DNA from 3 places in the Fictibacillus sp. 23RED33 genome. Region 2 is predicted to be linked to each of the others. Evidence: riboswitches for the same ligand, from Rfam matches in the RefSeq annotation. Region 2 holds a riboswitch; each other region holds the start of a gene.

Region 1 (6,820 bases), on a different contig from region 2:
TCATTTTTCTGTGAATAAAATTATGAGCTTGATAATAAGTAATTGCATTCTGTACAAGCCTTAGTAATACGTAGCCTGTGATGATCGTGAGTGAAAAGACAAACCAAAAAGAGTTCATCGCGCTCTCTGTTAACTCGATGATAGGATTAATAGCGGTTTGAATCTGTACCCATATGATCTTTGCTGCAAGCGTTAGTATCTCTAGCCATTTTTCCAAGAAGATCACTCCGAAATCTCATTAAGTATCTTCTTATTTTACCATGATTTTTCATTAGTGCTTACATTTATTTACTCAACATTTGTAAACTAGGGAAATGGGCATACAAAAAGGCCGCAGGTATATGTATACACCGCGGCCTTTTGAAGTGATTATTTATGCACTAACTTCTTGTTCACGAGTCCCAAGATGTTTGTCTTCGCCTTTATCAACGATTACAGCACAAGCAGCATCACCAGTGATGTTAACAGCTGTTCTAAGCATATCAAGAAGTCTATCAACACCTAGGATTAAGGCAATACCCTCGACAGGTAATCCTACAGAGTTCAATACCATCGCTAACATGATCAATCCAACTCCAGGAACACCAGCTGTACCGATACTAGCAAGCACTGCCGTTAAAATAACAGTAAGCATCTGTGTTAAACCTAAGTTAACATCGTATACTTGAGCGATAAAAATCGTCGCAACACCTTGCATGATAGCTGTTCCATCCATGTTAATCGTTGCACCAAGCGGCTGTACAAAACCACTTATCGATTTTCGAACACCTAAATTCTCTTGAGCTGTTTTCATTGAGATTGGAAGTGTTGCATTTGAACTAGACGTACTAAATCCAACTGACATTGCCGGCGCAAAGCCTTTAAAGAACCAGAGCGGGCTCTTCTTTGCAAATAGAGCAATTGAACCACCATACGCGACAACAGAGTGGATGAATAAAGCTAAAATAACTACGCTCATGTATAAGCCCATCGCTTTGATAGCATCCATTCCTTGACTTCCTACCGCTGAAGCAATCAATGCAAAAGCACCATATGGAGCAAATTTCATAATTAGGTTTACAAGATACATCATAATGTCGTTACCTTGTTCAATTAAATCCATAATACCTTTTGTTTTGCTTCCCAACATCGTTAAAGCAAATCCTACAAATACGGAAAACGCGATAATTTGAAGCATGTTTCCTTCAGCCATCGATTGAATTGGATTAGTAGGAATAATGTTCAGCAACGTGTCCGTAACTGCTGGCGCTTCTTGTTGCTCAAACTTAGCACCTTCTGTTTTAAAGTCCCCTACACCTGGTTGAAAGATAAGCGCTAAAGCCATCGCGATCGTAATCGCAATTGTTGTAGTTCCTAAGAAGAACCCAACCGTTTTGGCACCCACTCTTCCAAGTTTCTTCGGATCACCTAATCCCGCAGTTCCAAGTACGATTGAGAAAAAAACAATTGGAACAACTAACATTTTAATAAGGTTTAAGAATAATGTCCCGACTGGCTTTAAAACGTATTTATCCAGTGTTGAAAAAGCATCTGGTACAGCTAGATTAAGAATTAATCCCGCGACAACCCCAAGTGCAAGTGCAATTAAAATTTTTGTAGACAATTTCATAATAAAGTACCCCCTTTGTTAAAATCTTCTCACTATTTAGTGTGCAGTACGATGAAGAAATTTTATACTAATACATGCCCTATTTGTTGCATATAAAAACCCACCGAAAATAGAGAGGATTTTCCGTGGGAATACACCGCAACACATAGACTGAGCCCATGTATAGAGTTCTCTCTCCAAAAACGCTTACGAGGTTAGCTGTCGGATTAGGAAATTGAGAGTTGTCCCTTTTGTGTATGCACAAATTCATCCCTAGGCTTTATAAGCCATATCGTGGTTCCCCCGCTTCAAGATATTCTATAGAATAGAACATCCGAATTCAGCGAATCATATATAATATGCTCTAATTTTATCAACATACATAAATTTTTGTCAAGAATACTCACTATGCTTATTTATTCCAATTAATTGTTTCATGATGAATGTTTTTCCATATTCTCACTTCTACCCCAAAAGCATATAGAAAAAAACGAATTATATATAAGGTTCTATTTTTCAGGGAGGTATTGTAAATGAAAATCGTATTTTATGAAAAAGGTGAATTAAGTATAATCGTTGGAGCATCCAAATTAAAAGGTGAACTTACGATTGAACAAATAAAGAACGAAAGCGAAAAGAAAGCAAAAGAATTAGGTGAATTATTAGGAAGAGAAATCGGATTTTTAATCGATATGAACGGTAAATTAGATACTCAATTTAAAAAATAAGGCTGTTTAAAACATAGTTTCTTTTGGAAGTGTGGATTTCCGTTCCAGGCTGCTCGCTTTCCATGGGGCAGGCGTGAACCACATTCGTACGTGTCACTTTACCACTCCAATCAACAGTTATATAGGCAAATTCAAAAAGATCTATTAGTAACAATTCTTTAGAAAACAGCCAAAAATAAAAACCGGGATATCCCGGTTTTTTGTTTTTATACGTATGCGAGTGATAATTGTTCTTTATTCCTCTTCAATACCATTTCTGGACGCCCTTCATCCTGTATCTTTCCATTGTTCATTAGTATGATCCTGTCCCCTATAGCACGAGCATCCTCTTCATCGTGAGTTACAAAAATAGACGTGATCCCCGTACGTTTTAAAATTTCCTGTAACTCATCCCGAATCTGTAGTTGAAGCTTAGAATCGAGATTGCTAAATGGTTCATCAAACATGATCAAAGATGGATTTGGTGCCATAGCCCTAGCTAGTGCAACACGCTGCTGCTGTCCACCGCTCAATTCATAAGGATAACGAGAAGCATAGTCCTCCATTCCCACAATAGCCAATAATTCTTCCATGCGTGCTTGCTTCTGCTTACGATTCATTTTCGTTAAGCCAAATTTTATGTTCTTTTCAACCGTCATATGAGGGAACAAAGCATAATCTTGAAAAACCAAACCTACACCACGTTTTTCTGGCTGAACAAAACGAAATGTATCATTCATGACAGCCTGATCTATGAGGATCGATCCTCTTGAGGGCACCTCTAGTCCTGCTATAAGACGAAGTAACGTACTTTTCCCGCTTCCGCTTTCTCCTAAGATCACCGAAACTTCTCCTTGATTAAAGTTTAAAGAAAGATTTTCGAACAAAGGGTTACGCGAATTTTTATAATGAAACGCTAAGTCTTTGATTTGAACAAACATTATTTTGGCTCCTTTTCTAAAACTCTGTGTAAAAAGAAGATGGAAAGTGCACTTATACAAATAATCACCATTGATGAAACAGAGGCTTCGTGAATACGTTCGTCACTTGCGTATTGAAATGTTTTGGTAGCTAGCGTATAAAAATTAAAAGGCTGAAGGATAAGAGTAAGAGGCAGCTCTTTTAATATATCTACAAAAACAAGGATAAAACCACCAGCAATAGCACCTTTAATCATCTTAATATCCACTTTAAAAAACGTCTTCGTTACCGACATACCTAATGTCCTAGAAGCTTCTGTGAAAACCGTTCCTACCTTATCAAAGCCTGATTCGATGGAGTTAAAACCAACTGCTAGAAAACGGACCACATAGGCAAAGATCAGCATACTAATACTTAAGCTCAGCACAAGAGTTGGCTCTAACCCTAACCATTCATATAACGTGAATACCTTTTCGTCTAGTGAGAGAAATAAGGTCAATACACCTATTGCAATTACAGCTCCAGGAATCGAATACCCTAAAACCGTTATTTTTGAAAAAAGCTTCCCCATCCAACCTTTTGATAGACGACTAAAGTTGGCGATAATTAGAGCGACGATAATGATAAGAACTGAACCTATAGAAGCAACAAAGACCGAGTTCCAAATCAAGTCAACAAAAGCAGTATTTAAAATAACGTCATAAGTCATATACACCCAATGTATAAGCTGAATGAAAGGAATTCCGAAAGCTAGAGCAAATAAAGAGATGAAAAAACTAAGCACAGCGAACTTTTTCCAACCTTTAAGTTCTTTAGGTTGTAACGGGCGGACTTTTGAAGTGGAATAGCTATACTGTTTCCTGCCCCTTATTACTTTTTCTAAGATCAAGATCAAAACTACGATAAACATCAAAGTACCCGCTAACTTGATAGCCGAATAGATATCTCCCATCCCAAACCACGCTTGAAATATTGCTGTACTAAATGTTTGAATACCAAAATACTTTACTACCCCGTAATCATTGAAAACTTCAAGAATGACCAAACTAACTCCACCAACGATCGCTGCACGTGACACAGGAAGGACGACTTGTATAAATGTCATGAACGATCCTTTTCCTAGCAACCGTGCATTCTCAATCAGTGATGATGACTGATTTTCTAAGAAACTTTTTGTGATGATATATACATATGGATATAGGAACATCGTAAAGATAAAAACAGCACCGGGTATGTTCATGATGTCAAAGAACTTTTGGTCCACTTTTATACCAAACTGGTTCCTTAGTGACGTCTGAATGACACCTGTATAATTTAAAATACCATGGTACGTATAGGCTCCAATGTATGGTGGAATCGCAAGTGGGAGGATAAGACCCCACTTAAAGAACCGATGCATAGGAACTTTATAGGCGGAAACTAGCCATGCCGCACTTACACCGATCAGCACTGTGAAAAGACCAGTAAAACCAACGAGTGTCACGGAATTTACGATATAATTTTTCAACATGAATTCTTTAATGTGTTCCCAATTCTCATTACTCTCAGCGAATAACTGAACCATGATGAGCAAAGCCGGTAAAAGGATTAAAGTAGAAAAAATCACACTAAGCAAAGCCCAACTATTAAACTGTGATCTCATTTTTCGAATGAAATACAATATTTTCACCTTCTTTACTCATCAGCATTGTTCTTGTTGTTTGTTTTTACATGGAATTAGCCGTATCACAAATCGTGATACGGCAAAATATTAACGTTTATTTCCAGCTGACTTCATTCATAATCTTAACAGCATCTGCATTGTTTTCACCTAACTCAGAAAGGTTAAGATCTTGTTCTTTAAACGGACCCCAAGACTCTAAAAGCTCTGAAGGTTCTACTTCTTTATTAACCGGATACTCGTAGTTGGCTTCAGCAAATACTTCTTGAACTTTTGGACTAGACAGATATTCCATTAATTCTATAGCATTCTCTTTGTTCTTAGCGTGTTTCGTAACACCTATACCACTAATATTGATGTGAGTACCTGTTGTTTCTTGGTTAGGGAAAAACACACTCAGCTGTTTAGCAACTTTCACTTCTTCAGGATCTTCTGAGTTCAACATCTGACCAAAATAGTATGAGTTCATTATGGCAACATCACCTTCACCAGCAGCGATACCTTTCGCTTGGTCTTTGTCTCCACCTTGTGGATCACGAGCCATGTTGTTAACGATCCCTTCTGCCCACTTCTTCGCTTCATCTTTTCCGTTTAATGAAATAAAGGATGATACTAATGATTGATTGTAAATATTTTCTGATGAACGGATCAGAACTTTACCTTTCCATTTTTCTTCAGTTAACGCTTCATAAGTAGATAGTTCTGATTTGTCTACTTTTTTCTGATCATATACGATAACACGTGCACGTTTTGTTAGACCGAACCATTGATTGTCTTTATCTCTTAAATTATCAGGAATATTCTTATTCAAAGTTTCGCTTTCTACACTTTGTAAGAGGTCTTTATCTTTTGCCCAGTGTAAACGTCCAGCATCAGATGTGAAGAAAAGGTCTCCTTTTGTTGCTTTCCCTTCTCTTGTAAGACGCTCGATCAACTCATCTTCTTTACCCTTAATAAGGTTAACTTTAATTCCTGTCTCTTTTGTAAAATCAGCAAAGATTTTATCATCAACTTCATAGTGACGACTTGTATATAGGTTTACTTCTTCTTTTTTTGTCTCATTATTATTCGAACTCGCACCCTCGTTTGATTTACCACAGCCTGCTAAGACTAAAGCAGCTAGTAGGACCATTGTAACAACCGTAAAAAGATTCTTTTTAAACATATGTCAGTTACTCCTTTTATGTATAAGTAATTGAAAACGATTATCAACTTCACTTTTAATTATAATGATAATCATTCTCAAGTCAACCGTTTTTTTAAATGTTTTTCTCTGATGGATTATTGCTCTCAAATCCTAATCTCCTTTAAGAGCTGATTGGAGTGAAAGATGCCAAGTATCAGGTTCGGACAAGCTCGGAGGTAATACTTATAAAAAACGAAACTCACAAACGACGCTCAAGTTTCGCCCTGGAGCCTGAAAACAACTACTTTCACAAAGGATGGTTCTATCCAAAAGAAGCAATTAAAAAAAAAATCAAAAAAAATCTCTTAGAAGTATCTACTTCTAAGAGATCATTCCTGGTTTAAAGGTTTCCACTGGTTATAAACCCAATTTCCTAATCTGTTATATCCCCTTCTATTAGGGTGTATAGAATCAGAAAAATACAGTTCTTTCTCAACGTTTTCATAGAGTTCAAAAGTGGAGATATACTTTGTAAGCGTGCTTTCTTTGCTCGCCTCAACGATTGCTTCATTCCATGTCTTAATACTCTCTGCAGCTGTGGGATCGTATTCTTTCCCAAAATAAGGATTATAAAGACCTAATACGTAAACCGGTGCAAACGAATTGTTTTCCCTCACCACTGTCAGTGTTTTAGTTAAATTGTTTCTTAGCTTTTCTTTTCCTAGCATTAATTTCTGCTGAGGCAACTGGCGAAAGTTCCAACCGGCAGCGTGACGAAAGTCATTTGTGCCTATAAAAACAAAGATATGATCTGCTTG
Region 2 (6,820 bases):
TTTAGCATTCCCAAGAGTAAAGAGATTAACCCATAAATAACCAAAAAAGCTGACGCAAAATGTGGGAATACACCCGTTCTGCATCAGCTTTCATTCCTCTATCCAGTGAACACTTCACCGTCTGGATACCTAATATTATCTTTTGTTTGTTTAGCAAGACTGAACGCCAGTGTTAGCGGTCCTAATTTACCGAAAACCATTACCACACAGATCACAATTTTTCCGATGACTGTGAGATCTGGGGTAAGTCCCATACTTAATCCAACTGTTCCAAATGCAGAAACGACTTCAAACACGATCACCATGAATGAAACATCTTTCTGGACATATGTGATAATAAATAATGCGGCAAAGATAAACAAAATAGAAATAGTTGTAATAGCAAGAGCTCTGTAAACAACAGCATTTCGAATGGTCCGCTTCATAACAACCGTACTTTCTTTCCCTTTTAAGAAAGCTGCAACCGTAAAAATAATAACAACAAACGTGGTCAGCTTTATCCCTCCACCAGTAGAGGTACTTCCTGCCCCAACAAACATTAAAAGAATCATCAACAAGGATGTATCAGGATTTATGGCTGTCATATCAATCGAGTTAAAACCTGCTGTTCTCGGTGTTACACCTTGGAAATAAGAAGCCCAGAATTGCTCAGCACCTGAAAGCATTCCAATGGTCTTAGGATTATTAAACTCAAATAAGTAGAAGAACAAGATTGCCACAATATTAATAATCAAAGTAGAAAGCAACATCACTCTTGTATGAAGAGAAAGTTTTTTCCAGCTTCGGCTCACCCATATATCAACCAATACGGTAAACCCAATTCCCCCTGTTATAAACAGAAACGATATGACGATGTTCACCATCGGATCTCCTACATAACCCATTAGACCGTCAGACCACAACGAGAATCCTGCATTGTTGTATGCCGATATAACATGAAAGATGCTATAGTAAATTCCTTTACTAACACCAAAGTCTGGAACAAGCCTTAGTGATAGAAAAAAGATGGCGATAATCTGGATGCTGATTGAAAATACAAACAGATTTCGAACTAACCGGATTACCCCGCCTATAGAAGGCTGGTTGAGTGCTTCTTGCATCAGAACACGTTGTTTGATGGATATTTTCCTCCCCATCATAATAACGACTAATGAAGCAAATGACATGACCCCAAGTCCTCCGACTTGGATTAAGAACAAGATGACGATCTCACCAAAGAGTGTGAACGTTGAGCCAGGATCAACAGTAGCTAAGCCTGTTACTGTTGCTGCTGAAGTTGCAATAAAAAAAGCATCTACCCACGATAACGTTTTTTCATGGGCAATAGGAAGCTTTAACAAACACGTCCCAACGAAAATAAGAAATAAAAATAGTAACGCTAAAAACTGAGGAGGGTTCAATCTAATTGGGTTGTGCAAAAAACGTTTATGCTTTCTAACATGTAGTGCCAATGCTTACACTTCCTCATCCTCAAAACGATTTAGATCTTCGTTACGACCGATCACGACAAGTATATCCCCATATTGAAGAGATACATCAGCAATCGGTGAAACGAGTATCTCATCTCCGCGTTTGATTGCGACGATATTACATCCATAGCGTGCACGAACATCTAGATCTGTTAGCGTCCGATTCACTAGCTTATCCGTTACACCTATCTCAACAATACTGTGTTCATGCGATAGCTCAATAAAATCAATAATCTTTTCAGAAGATATGAGTTGAGCAACGCGAAGCGCCATATCACGCTCTGGGTGGATAATACGGTCTGCTCCTAGCTTTTCCAACACTTTATGATGATAGTCATTCTGTGCTTTTACCCATACTTTTTGAACGCCTGCTTCTTTTAAAAGTAAAGTAGTTAAGATACTTGCTTGGATGTCTTCACCGATCGAAACAATTACCTGTGTAAAATTTCGGATTCCTAAAGACTTCATTACGTTTTCATCCGTAGAGTTAGCTTGAACAGCCTGAGTAGCTATTGTTGCAAACTCATTTACTCTTTCCATATCTTTATCTATAGCTAGAACATCATAGCCCATCGTCGCAAATTCTCGACAGATGCTGCCTCCAAAACGTCCTAAACCAATTACTGCAAACTGTTTTTTCATTATGGTCTCCCCTTAAAATCCATGAAGTTTTTGCTTCGTTGTTCTCTAGCCTTGCTGGTCAAGAGGTATATAAATTTAAGTAAAAAAACGCAAAAAAAGACCACACAAAGAAGCGGGTCCGGTTTTCCACCAAATTGACCTCTCCAGTGACATGACGCTTACGGGGTTAGCTGTCGGATTAGGGATTGGAGTATCCCTTTTTGCAAATAGAGCAAAATTCACCCCAAAAGATTGGTTCCCCCGTTTTACAGTAGTTTCACCATAAAAATAACTGTAAATTCAGCGATCTAAAGCCTGCTAAATTTTGAATTACATATACTGTAATCCTCTATCTTTTAAAAGTCAATCCATTTTTTTAGTGTTAACAAATACTTTACATTTTACCTGAAAATTGAAGGATCAATACTACTATTCCAATCAACCAAACATAGACAGCAAATCCTTTTAACGTACCGGTTTGAAGGAGTTTGATCATCCACTTTACCGCCACATATCCAAATAGAGCCGATGCTAAAGTACCGACCAATAAGGCTGAATAAGAGATAGGTGGATGTCCACCCGTAAATAGATCTTTTGACTGCAATACTACTCCTCCTGCGATAGATGGTATGGATAATAAAAAAGAAAAATAGGCCGCTGCTTTTTTATCGATCTTGCAAAAGAGCGCTGCTGCAATCGTTAGTCCTGATCGTGAAATAGCAGGAAGAATAGCCGCACCTTGAAACGTACCGATCACAAGTGCATCCCTTATTGTTATATCTTCAATCCCTTTATATCCATTTCGCTTATAAGAATCCGCCCACCAAAGCAAAAAACCTGTAATTAAGAACTCCCATCCAACCGTGATCCCGGTTTTTGAGATCTCTTCAAAAAAATCTTTAAATGCTAGTCCTATAACAGCGGTTGGAATCGTTCCAGCGATAAGCAGAACTCCCGTTTTGCTGAGTGGTCTTTTTATAACTTCTAAGATTTCTCTCCAATAAACCGTCATCACAGCAATAAGTGTTCCTATATGAAGCATGCTATCAAGAAACAACCCGGCTTCTTCTAGCTGAAACACTTGCCTGCCTAGAAGGAGGTGTCCTGTAGAACTGACAGGCAAAAATTCTGTTATCCCTTGCACAATGCCTAATATTAAGGCTTCGAGCCAATCCATAAAAAAAACCCCCTCAACTTTCATGGTCTCGTACAACCTATTCATGAGGAGGATTTTCTATTCTAGTTTTTTGATAACATTCTAGTGTTACTTAACGAGCATTTGTGATTAAAGCACACCTGAGAAGAGACGAGCAAACGATTCTTTTGTTCGTTCCCACAAACCTCTTTTGTAAAACTCTACGGGTTTCACTTTTATAGATTCCACCATGTCTTCTTCATATTGCTCTACAAGATCTGAGACAGATGATGTATTCAGCAAGAATACGTTCACTTCAAAGTTAAGGTGAAAACTTCTCATGTCCATATTAGCTGTACCGATTGAAGCTGTATCACCATCAATAATGATTACTTTTTGATGAAGGAATCCTTTTTTGTAGGAATAGATTTCTATTCCAGAACGCAGAAGCTCTGGAAAATAAGAGCGCGTCGCATATTGCGTCAAGAATCCATCGTTAATCTCAGGAACCAACAAACGGACCTGAACACCTTTTTTTGCTGCCACTCTTAAAGCCGTTCGAATCGCTTCATTAGGAACAAAATATGGTGTTGCGATCCAGATTGATTTCTCTGCACATGAGATCAAAGAATAGAATAGATCACTCATGATTCCAAGCTGAGTATCAGGACCACTTGCCACCACATGAACAGTACCATCCCCTTCAGCGGGGTATGCTCTTGTAAGATGATTATCTTCTAAGAGATCTTCTCCACAAACATATTCCCAATCCATTAGAAATATGGCATGAAGAACTTGAACAGCTTCTCCTTCCATAACCATGTGTGTATCGCGCCAAAAACCAATCTCCGGATCTTCTCCTAAATACTCAACGCCTACATTCAAGCCCCCTACAAACCCAACCTTCCCATCAATAATAATAATTTTACGATGATTTCTGAAATTAAGCTTTTGATTAAAAAAACCATATCGAACAGGTAAGAATGCTTCAACGAGAATTCCTGCTTTTTTCATTCTGTCGATATCATATTGCTGAAGAGACAGACTTCCTATCCCATCAAACAAAAATCTAACTTTCACGCCTTCATTCGCTTTTTTTATTAAAAGGTCGATAATGTCTTTACCAAGGCGATCTGAACGAAAGATATAATACTGAATATGTATATACTCCTTGGCTTCTTCCAGCCTTGCAAAAATTTCAGGAAACGTCTCTTGACCATTCTTCAAAATTTTTGAACTCGTTTTTCTGTTCAAACGCGTAAGTGTGATGTGATGAGCGTGCGTTGCAAAGCACTGCTGATGTCTTTTTAAATCACTAAAGTCCGGCTTTTCTTCTTGTTTAGATACCCTGATCCACTCGTCTCTGTCTTTTTTTCGTTTCGATTTAAAAAGGTGGCCTTTTAAATAAAGCTGTCCAGAATACAGGTAGAACATATATCCGATAAACGGAAATAGAATTAATACATAAATCCAAAGAAGTGTATGTTGAGCTGTTCTGTTCTCGAGCATTAACGAATAAATCGTATACAGAATCACTGCGATGTAAAGGAGCCCAAATACCGTTTTGATTATCACATATCCTTCTGCAAAGAAAACGATGTATAAACAGACAAGTAACAATAGTGTGAGGAAAAATTCCCATATTCGTTTCATGCACGTGCTCCTTTTTTACCAATCTTCTCTTTCTCTCTTTATTCCCTTCACCATGTAATTAAAACAAAGAGCTCTTCTCTTTTTATACCATTTTTTCTTAGGATTTGCAGAAATCACGACTGTTATGAAATTAGGTATTGTTTCAATCATTCGAAACGGTTTTTTTTGTGTACGCATTGGGTTGATAGACAGACGCTTCGGAAATTTGCGTGACCGATCGGTGGTGAATTTTGAATTGGACAGATTATGTAACCAATCCGACAGATTAATCTTCAAATCGGACAGATTCACTAGTCAATTGAAAAAATTACCGTCATTAACAAAACGGCGCCCATTCATAGACTCCTCTATAGCACTTACTGTCGACTTTGACGAAAATACTGTCCACTCTTTAAGTTTTACTGTCCACTTCTGATGATTTACTGTCCACTTTTGTAAGTTTACTGTCCACTCTGCTATTTTTACTGTCCACTTTAATTTTCCGCAAAAATAGAAAAACATAAAAAAGCTCCAGAGGTTATCACCACCTCTGGAGCCAGTCAACATTCTTTATTCAGCTTTCGCTCCATTTTCTTTCCAGTAGTACTCTGCCACTGCATCTGCCACCGCTTCTGCACTTCTATACAGCTCGTCCATGTTGTTATCCACTCCGCCAAATTCAATGAGTAAAGCATGGTCAGAAAGGTCTTGATTATAAACACCATTTCCTTGAGTTTTGTTTTTTCCAATAACCCCACGACTTAAACCAGGGTATTTTTTATCTAAGATCGCGTTGATCTCTTGTGCTGCTTTTTGGTTCTTCTCAAAATTAGGATTCGCTTTACCGATAACGAATAAAGTACGCGCATAGGACTTACCATTAATTTGTGTTGTTGTAGACTTTCCTCTCATAGAATCTCGATGCAGATCAAAGATTAAATCAATATCATTGTTGCTCGCCATCGCACTTTCAACTAGTGTACGTGACATCGGATAACTCTTTCGATAGTCTGTGTTATTTTTCCTCAAAAGCTCCGTCATGTTTGTCATATCGACGGATGTACCGATTCCTCTCGCCTCTAATTCTTCCCCTAGCTTTTTCCCTACCATCGTGATGTTGACTTTAGAATGAATAGCATGATCAGGATTTGTTACTCCTTTTAGGTGAGGTAAGAACGATTCCCAACTGTGCGAATGATAGATATAAGCGATTTTCTTTCCACTCGTTGTTTGACCTGGTGGGTTCTCTGAATCAGATGGATCTGGATCTTCTAACCGCTCGATATCTTGAACTTCCGCTTCCTCACCACTTAATAGAAGTTCCATCGGTGGTGGTGACTCATACGCTAAGTTTGTATAATCCGTTCCTTCCCCAGCAACAATGATTGTTGAATCATAGAGTGCAAAGCCAGGAAGTTCGTTTCCTAACAAACTTCGGATATCACCAGGCTTGATGCTTGTTGTTAATTCGAACAATACACTTGATAATGCAGGCGGTTCACTTTCTTTTGGAAGCTCTTGCGTGAAATATCGGTTTTCCCAACCTATGAAATAGACAAGTGCTTCTCCAGAAAATTCCGTTAACCACTTATGCATGGTTGATGAACTCAATCGATATTTGTGTTCAAAGGATGTGATGAAGCTAGTGGCAACGACGATAAATAGCATGGCTCCAGCAAGTAATAATGGTAAACGCTTCATATTCAATTGCGGGGTGAACATGTATAGCCCTCCACTTCTGTTAACGTTTCTATCACATCCTATGCAGCTAATCATTTAAATAGAATCCAATCTATGAAAAAATAATAGAGACTTATCTTCGTTTGCTTACTAATGCTCTTTTTCTGAAGGTTTGTTTAGGAGTGAGGTCTTTAGGAAGGAATCGAGGTCTGTCCATAAAAAAAAACCAGTTCTTCAACTGGTTTGTGTTGTAAGGACGATCTCATCTTGGTTTGAATGATTT
Region 3 (6,820 bases), 410 kb from region 2:
TGATTGCTTGGTTTCCCTGATATTCGGCACTTAGGGAGATGCCAAGGAACATAATAAACATCATCGTCATGGAAACGAAAAGAATACGTCCCTGCTTTGGATTTCCAACCATCTTTCCGTACGTAAACGGTAATGCCATCGGTAATAGGAGCATCAATAAGATTTGAATAAAGTTGCTCGGCCCGTTCGGGTTTTCAAACGGATGCGCTGAGTTAACTCCGAAAAATCCACCGCCGTTATTTCCTAATTCTTTTATGGATAAAAACGAACCAACTGGGCCAACTGCAATGTTTTGTTTTCCACCTTCAACTGTAGTCGCTGTAACCGTTGGATCTAATGTCTGCGGTACTCCAAGTGCGACGAAAATGAGTCCTGTTACAAAAGCGATCGGTAGTAACACACGAATGATACCCCTAACCATATCCACAAAAAAGTTTCCTAAAGACTTGCCAGATAGCCCACGAATGAATGCGATTGCTACTGCTAATGCTGTAGCTGGTGCAACAAACATCATGAAAAGAATGCCAATCATCTGTGAAAGATAGGATAAACCACTTTCACCACTGTAATGCTGCAGATTCGTATTCGTCATAAAACTTACTGCTGTGTTAAACGCAAGGCTTGGATCCATGTTTGCTATCTTACTCGGATTCAGAGGCAAACTGCCTTGGAAACGGAAGATTAAATAAACTAATAGAATCATAATCGCATTGATCACAATGACTGATGAAGCATAAACTTTCCAAGATTGATTTTTATTTTTCATTCCACTAATGGAATAAATCAGTTTTTCGAAAGGATAAAAGAGTTTGTTCTTATTCGAATAATTGAACGAGTTCGCTAAATAAATTCCTACTGGTTTTGCAAGTAAAAGAGCTATAAGTAGAGTTATAGCTATAGAGAGTAAACTGACTAACAACGGAAAAACCTCCTAAAATTTCTCTGGATTCAATAATACGTAAAGAAGATACACCGTTGTTAAAACGGCTAATCCAAACATGACAGTCATCATTTATTTACACTTCCTTCATCAACAACACTTGATGACCATTTTGCTAGACCCATCATTAAGACAGGCATTCCTACCATCAATAAAACCATCATCACATCTAACATTTTTACACCTTCTTTTTATTAGTTCATTGTTCTAAGTAACCATTCAGCATTAGAGATAAATTTTTGATAGCCTCTTGAGCATCACAACCTTCAATTCTAAGTGTGATCGGTTCGTTTTGATTTCTTGAATAGTGTGACAAAAAGAATAGATTAACGGATAGTAAGCCTTTCGCATTAATCTGTATGCCTTGATAAAAGAAAAGAATCTCACTTTCGAAAGAACCAGCAGCATTGACAAATTCATTGATCTGTCCGATCGACAACCTTTTTGGCAATAAAACAACTGACTCTGTCCCCATGTCTTCACCCTGCCTATCACTGGTTTGGATTTACAGAGGGAACATCTTATCTTTGATGGGTTCCCTCCTGTAATTGCTTAACCTTTACTTCTAAGCGTGTCTTGTATGATCCATTTTGAGAGACTATGTTGAATCACACTTGCATAATAAGCATTCAATTGATCTCTTTTCGCTTTTAACAAAATCTGTTCAATTTCGTTTGGACTTAATCTCATAAATGAATTCCTCCGCTCTTTTTTTTATGAAGAAAGTAAGAATTGAATATTACCGGTTTTGTTATAGATTACGTAATCTGCACCCAACTCCTTATAAACTCTGGAAATATACCGTGTGTCTGATTTGATGACATAAACAGGTATGTTATAAATGCTGCGAATGAGTTCAATCGTTTGGCAACATTCTAAAAATCCAGATTCAACAACAATGATTTTTTGAACAAAAGGACCTACCATCTCGATAACTTTACGCTTGTCAACATAATTCATGACATATACATGTTGAAACCCAACTTGTGAGAGTCTTTCTGCTTCTTCTCGGTTAGGAACACAGAGAACAAGAGATTGATAGTCTTCACACAATCTTAGTTTTGAAATAAAAACATCTGAAACTAGATCAGGAAACATAATGAGCACGTTCCCAGATGATTTCTCCATCGTTCCACCCTCCATCTCTTAAAGAAAACTAGGCTAACTTCTAGCCTCTCATGTCAGCCTTAGCTGCACTTATACTATCGTCTTAAACTTGTTACTACGCCGAAAACCATCGTGCCGACAAGTTATACTTTTGGATAGTGAAAAAAAGGCAACAAAAAAGAAGCCTGCGGAAGAGGAACTCTTCTCGCGGCTTCTACACATACTTGAATAAGCGTGTGAATACACGAAATTTGTTGCCTCTCTCTGTACGCTTACGGAGTTAGCTGACGGATTCGGGCTTGAGAGTAGCCCTACTCGATCTCTCGAGATTCACCCCATGCAGATACGAAGAACTGCGGTTGGTTCCCCCGCTTCCTAAACTTAGGAATTAAGCGATAAAGACGCATGATATTAAAATCATAGTTTGTTAAATTGTCATTACTCTTTTTTAAATTCACCTTCCCTCTCCTACCACGCTTACGAAGTTAGCTGACGGGTTCGGACGGCAGAAGTCGCCCGACTTTATAAGTTTCACCCCAGGCAATGGAAACTGCCGATGGTTCCTCCGTTCCAATAATGGATTCAGCGGTCATGGAAAAATTTTAAAGTTTTACGATAAGAAATATATTACTCCTGGTTTTCACCGTTGTAAATCCATTAAAAACTCTAAAATATTCATATTTCGTATAAAAACGAATTAAATAAACTTATTTAAGAAATAAAAAACAAACAAATCATCTTTTTTCTTTCACTTTCTCAATTTTTCGATACATTTCAAAGAAAATAATAGTTGTAATATTCTAAAAAAACCAAGTTTTGAAACTTAAATTTTTTTTAAAAAATAAAAAAGCTAAGCAAATTTTACTTTGCTTAGCTTGGTTAAAACGATCTAAAATCCAATCTCTGTCTTTTAGTCCAGAGCCATACGCCTGTGAACAGATGAATCGCAAACACTACAAAGACAGCTCCATAACTTTCTGTAATCCAGCTCACAAACCAAATGATCGGTAGAGCTAAAAAAAAGTTAACAAGCAACAACACCCATGAAGTTCTCGCTATTGCTACAAAGAATAGAATAATTGGTAAGATTAAAAAAATCCAGAATAGTACGTTTTGAAAAGTTGCCATGACTTCCCCTCCGCTTTTCATTATAAAAGGGCTTCGCCATAATCTCCAGCTTTAAACTGGTACTTTTTCTAATTCAAACTCATTTTTGTTATCATTTTCTTCAATATCATACCTGGGTAGAGTGAACATGTAGAATAGTCCAACAAGAATCAGACATCCTCCCACAACCCAGAACAGCATTTCTACGGTTAGAATTTTCGGGAAAAACACAGCGATTAAACCGAGTGTCATGGTGTGAGATAGCATATTGATCGGTGTAATCCATCCTTGAACACGTCCCATCATTTTAGGGTCTACGATCTTAGGTAACCAGCCACCGATTCCAATATTGATTAATGGAATGCTAAACCCAGCCAATCCTGTAAAAATAAAGAATGTCAACACATTTGGCGCGATGGCGCATAAACCAAGTGACAATCCACTTACGAATAGACCAAGAACAATCGCATACGAGAGTCTGATCTTTTTAGCGAGCATCGAACAAATAACACTCCCTGTAAGGATAGATACACCAAACACGACACCCATCCACATCATCATTTGCTCGTAATTATCTGGAGCGAGTTTATATTTCATGATAAAAGCCGGCATAACTGACAATCCACCATTTACTATACCAAACAAGAAAAAACCAAAGATTAATGAAAGTAGAAGCTTAGATTGTTTAATGTAATTGAACCCCGCAACAAAATCCTTCCATACCATCTTTACACGAATATCTTTGAACCTGTGTTGTCCGTTCGGCAGACGAACATCTTCATCAACTCTCATACTCATAATTAATAATGCTGATATAACATATGTAACAAGGTCAAATGCAATTGCTCCTTGTATTCCTACACTCCAATAAATAAAAATGGCAATCATGTTCCCGAAAAGCATAAATAAACTACCTACCATTTGATTCAATCCAGCTGCAATTGCATAATCCTCTTTCGAGAGTACACCTTGTACCATCGCTTGATCAGCAGGAAAAAAGAATTTACCTACTGCACTTCTTAAGAATAAGATAGCAAAAATCAAAGGCATCCAGTCTAGCCATATAGCACCCATTAATAAGAGGCACAGCCCTGCACAAATCCAATCACAATAAAGTGCGATTTTTTGACGATCCATTCGATCGGCTAATACCCCTACGATAAAGAAAACAGCTAGTGTTGGCAGAGAATACATCAATTCTGCAAGTGTGGCATAAAACGGTTGTTCACCGAACTTATCTAACAAATAAAACATAAAAGCTGTAACGCCTATAATACTTCCCATCATTGAAGTAAAACCAGCAAAAAACAGCTTGCTGAAGTTTTTATTCTGAAACACTTTCAGAAACTCCTTCACATCATAACCCCCAACTTTAAATAATTTGCATCATTACCATTTTCTACCTAATGCCGTCAATTGTAAATAAATTCTTGTGAAATTTCACAAGAATGATTTAGCATATTCATTCCGTTTTCGGTGTTAAAATCAGCTGAATTTGTAAATGAAAAGAATACTACGATATAAAGGTTGAACTTTATGCTTTATGACGATACTCTAGACAGAGAGCATAATAGAGAGGATACTAACATGATTCATTTATTTTCACACAACGATTTAGACGGAAAATCGTGCGGTTATTTAGCACAACTAGCATTTGGAGACAACTGTAAAATATCGTATTGTTCACATGGAACGATTAATGACCGTGTAGAGATGCTGCTTGATAATCCGAGAGAAAGAAAAACAGAAATTATCATTACAGATATTGCGGTTAACGAAGAATTAATGATGCGACTTGATGAACGATCTAATGCAGGTGGAAAAGTAAAGCTGATCGACCACCATGCAACAGCGCTTCATTTCAATGGTTTTGATTGGGGGCATGTTCAAGTTCGTTATGATGATGAACGTTTAACTTGTGCTACTTCCCTTTTCTATGAATATTTGATCGAGAACGGTAAGCTTAAACCAACAGGTGCGCTCGATGAATATGTAGAACTTGTGCGTTTATATGATACGTGGGAATGGTTTGACCAAAAAGTTGAAGCTAAGCGTCTTAACGACTTATTCTTTATCCTTCCTCCTGATAAATTTGAGGATCAGATCATGGATCGTTTAAAAGGTGATTCTTTTCAGTTTTCAGAAACAGAAACAACGATTCTGGATCTTGAAGAAGAAAATATTGCAGATTATATTAAAAAGAAACAACGTCAGATGGTCGAAATCTGGGATACTTGGTCTTTAGGCGAAGGATCTGAAGAGAAAACGTATAAGGTTGGTATTCTTCATGCCGAACGTTATCACTCTGAGCTTGGGAACGAGATCAATCGTGAGAATCCTCACTTAGACTTGATTGTGATTCTAAATATCGCTAACAAACGGATCGGTCTTCGTACCATTCATGAAGAGGTGGATTGTTCGATCTACGCCAAACAATATGGCGGCGGCGGGCATCCAAAAGCTTCTGGAGGAAACATGACTTCTGAAGCATTTGAAAAGTTTGTTGTTGCTGCATTCCATGAACAACCTAGACGAATCGATGCACCGAAGAACGAGCACAACGTGAAGGAAAATCCTGATGGCAGCTTATATGTGAACAATCATCGTGAAGTATCTAAGATCTATTCAGAAGATAATCAAACATGGCTGATCACACATAAGACACATCCAGTAGATGAAAAATTTGCAAGCTACCAAGACGCTGAAAATTACGTTAAGCGCCACTTTGAAGGCTGGCTGATGCGCGATGATGAAGCAAATAACAATAATTAACCAGAAAGAAAGAAGGACTGCCATAAAAGGCAGTCCTTTTCCTTTATTCTACAACACCGGTGTGTATCACTTCTAAGTCAACATTCACTTTCACTTTTACATCTGGATATTGCTCTTCCCACTTTTTTAAATCAAAGTCACGGTAATGAGCTTCATATTTAGAACCTAGACCGATCGGATCAACCCCATTATTTTGAAGTAATTTGATAATTCTTGCAGCATCTTGTTCAATCTTCCTTGTTATTTGCATCTGAAGTTCTTTTACTTTATTTTGATTAGCTGTAAGTGGTCTATTACCTCGATACTCTTGAACTCTGGCACCCATTTTTATCTGGATATTAAATTCAGGGGTACCTTTGTTTATTTTGACCTTATAGTGTGGTGTTGATTTGATATTGTTGATTACAACAAACTCATTTTCGTTAATCTTATATTGATGTGTACCCATTTTAAAACGTTCTACCAACATTTTTAGTGTGAATACATCCTTAATAGGCAACGTCGTTATTAATTGATCATCCTTAAATAGGCCAACTCCATTTATTTTAATTTTGTCTTTTTCTTTTTTTAGGAGGGGCAAGTATGGATCATTCCCGTCATTATGGTAGTTGTATGAAAAGATAGAAAGATCAGAAGTCGGCAGTTCCCCTATTTTGGCGTTTTGGATAATCATATCAGAAAGATACAAAGCAATGTTTTCTTTCCCATATTTTTTTATCGAGAGTAATTCCGAAGCTTCCCCTTCAATAATAGCGAGCTGTATAGTATTTGCAATTTCGGGTGTGCGGTTTATCGTATCAATAAATGGAAACAAGCCTTTTTCTGCAAGCTTTTGACCAAACAATGCAATACGAAGCTGGCCGGTGACCAAGGGATATTGAACTTCATTTTGAG

The links. A riboswitch is a leader RNA that binds a small molecule or an ion and turns the genes downstream of it on or off. The one in region 2 is predicted to bind cyclic di-AMP.
Region 1: linked by a shared signal. The riboswitch ahead of IHV09_RS20285 (dicarboxylate/amino acid:cation symporter) and the one ahead of IHV09_RS01125 (potassium channel family protein) in region 2 are both predicted to bind cyclic di-AMP.
Region 3: linked by a shared signal. The riboswitch ahead of IHV09_RS03270 (hypothetical protein) and the one ahead of IHV09_RS01125 (potassium channel family protein) in region 2 are both predicted to bind cyclic di-AMP.

What each region holds. Positions count from the first base shown of each region.
Region 1 covers NZ_JACZDX010000010.1:37,511-44,330, forward strand. Annotated here, with positions in the region: gene IHV09_RS20280 (hypothetical protein) at 1-217, opposite strand, end outside; gene IHV09_RS20285 (dicarboxylate/amino acid:cation symporter) at 374-1,609, opposite strand; cyclic di-AMP (ydaO/yuaA leader) riboswitch at 1,778-1,944, opposite strand; gene IHV09_RS20290 (hypothetical protein) at 2,122-2,316, shown strand; gene IHV09_RS20295 (ABC transporter ATP-binding protein) at 2,523-3,236, opposite strand; gene IHV09_RS20300 (ABC transporter permease) at 3,236-4,858, opposite strand; gene IHV09_RS20305 (Fe(3+) ABC transporter substrate-binding protein) at 4,974-6,041, opposite strand; gene IHV09_RS20310 (GDSL-type esterase/lipase family protein) at 6,392-6,820, opposite strand, start outside.
Region 2 covers NZ_JACZDX010000001.1:203,112-209,931, reverse strand. Annotated here, with positions in the region: gene IHV09_RS01130 (TrkH family potassium uptake protein) at 99-1,451, opposite strand; gene IHV09_RS01125 (potassium channel family protein) at 1,455-2,111, opposite strand; cyclic di-AMP (ydaO/yuaA leader) riboswitch at 2,251-2,406, opposite strand; gene IHV09_RS01120 (undecaprenyl-diphosphate phosphatase) at 2,485-3,267, opposite strand; gene cls (cardiolipin synthase) at 3,376-4,878, opposite strand; gene spoIIP (stage II sporulation protein P) at 5,428-6,579, opposite strand; gene IHV09_RS01105 (MarR family winged helix-turn-helix transcriptional regulator) at 6,772-6,820, opposite strand, start outside.
Region 3 covers NZ_JACZDX010000001.1:615,432-622,251, reverse strand. Annotated here, with positions in the region: gene kdpA (potassium-transporting ATPase subunit KdpA) at 1-919, opposite strand, end outside; gene IHV09_RS22770 (potassium-transporting ATPase subunit F) at 932-1,000, opposite strand; gene IHV09_RS03285 (hypothetical protein) at 1,009-1,116, opposite strand; gene IHV09_RS03280 (HPr family phosphocarrier protein) at 1,140-1,415, opposite strand; gene IHV09_RS03275 (hypothetical protein) at 1,493-1,630, opposite strand; gene IHV09_RS03270 (hypothetical protein) at 1,655-2,068, opposite strand; cyclic di-AMP (ydaO/yuaA leader) riboswitch at 2,301-2,452, opposite strand; cyclic di-AMP (ydaO/yuaA leader) riboswitch at 2,506-2,645, opposite strand; gene IHV09_RS03265 (hypothetical protein) at 2,927-3,175, opposite strand; gene IHV09_RS03260 (MFS transporter) at 3,227-4,510, opposite strand; gene IHV09_RS03255 (DHH family phosphoesterase) at 4,742-5,926, shown strand; gene IHV09_RS03250 (Ger(x)C family spore germination protein) at 5,970-6,820, opposite strand, start outside.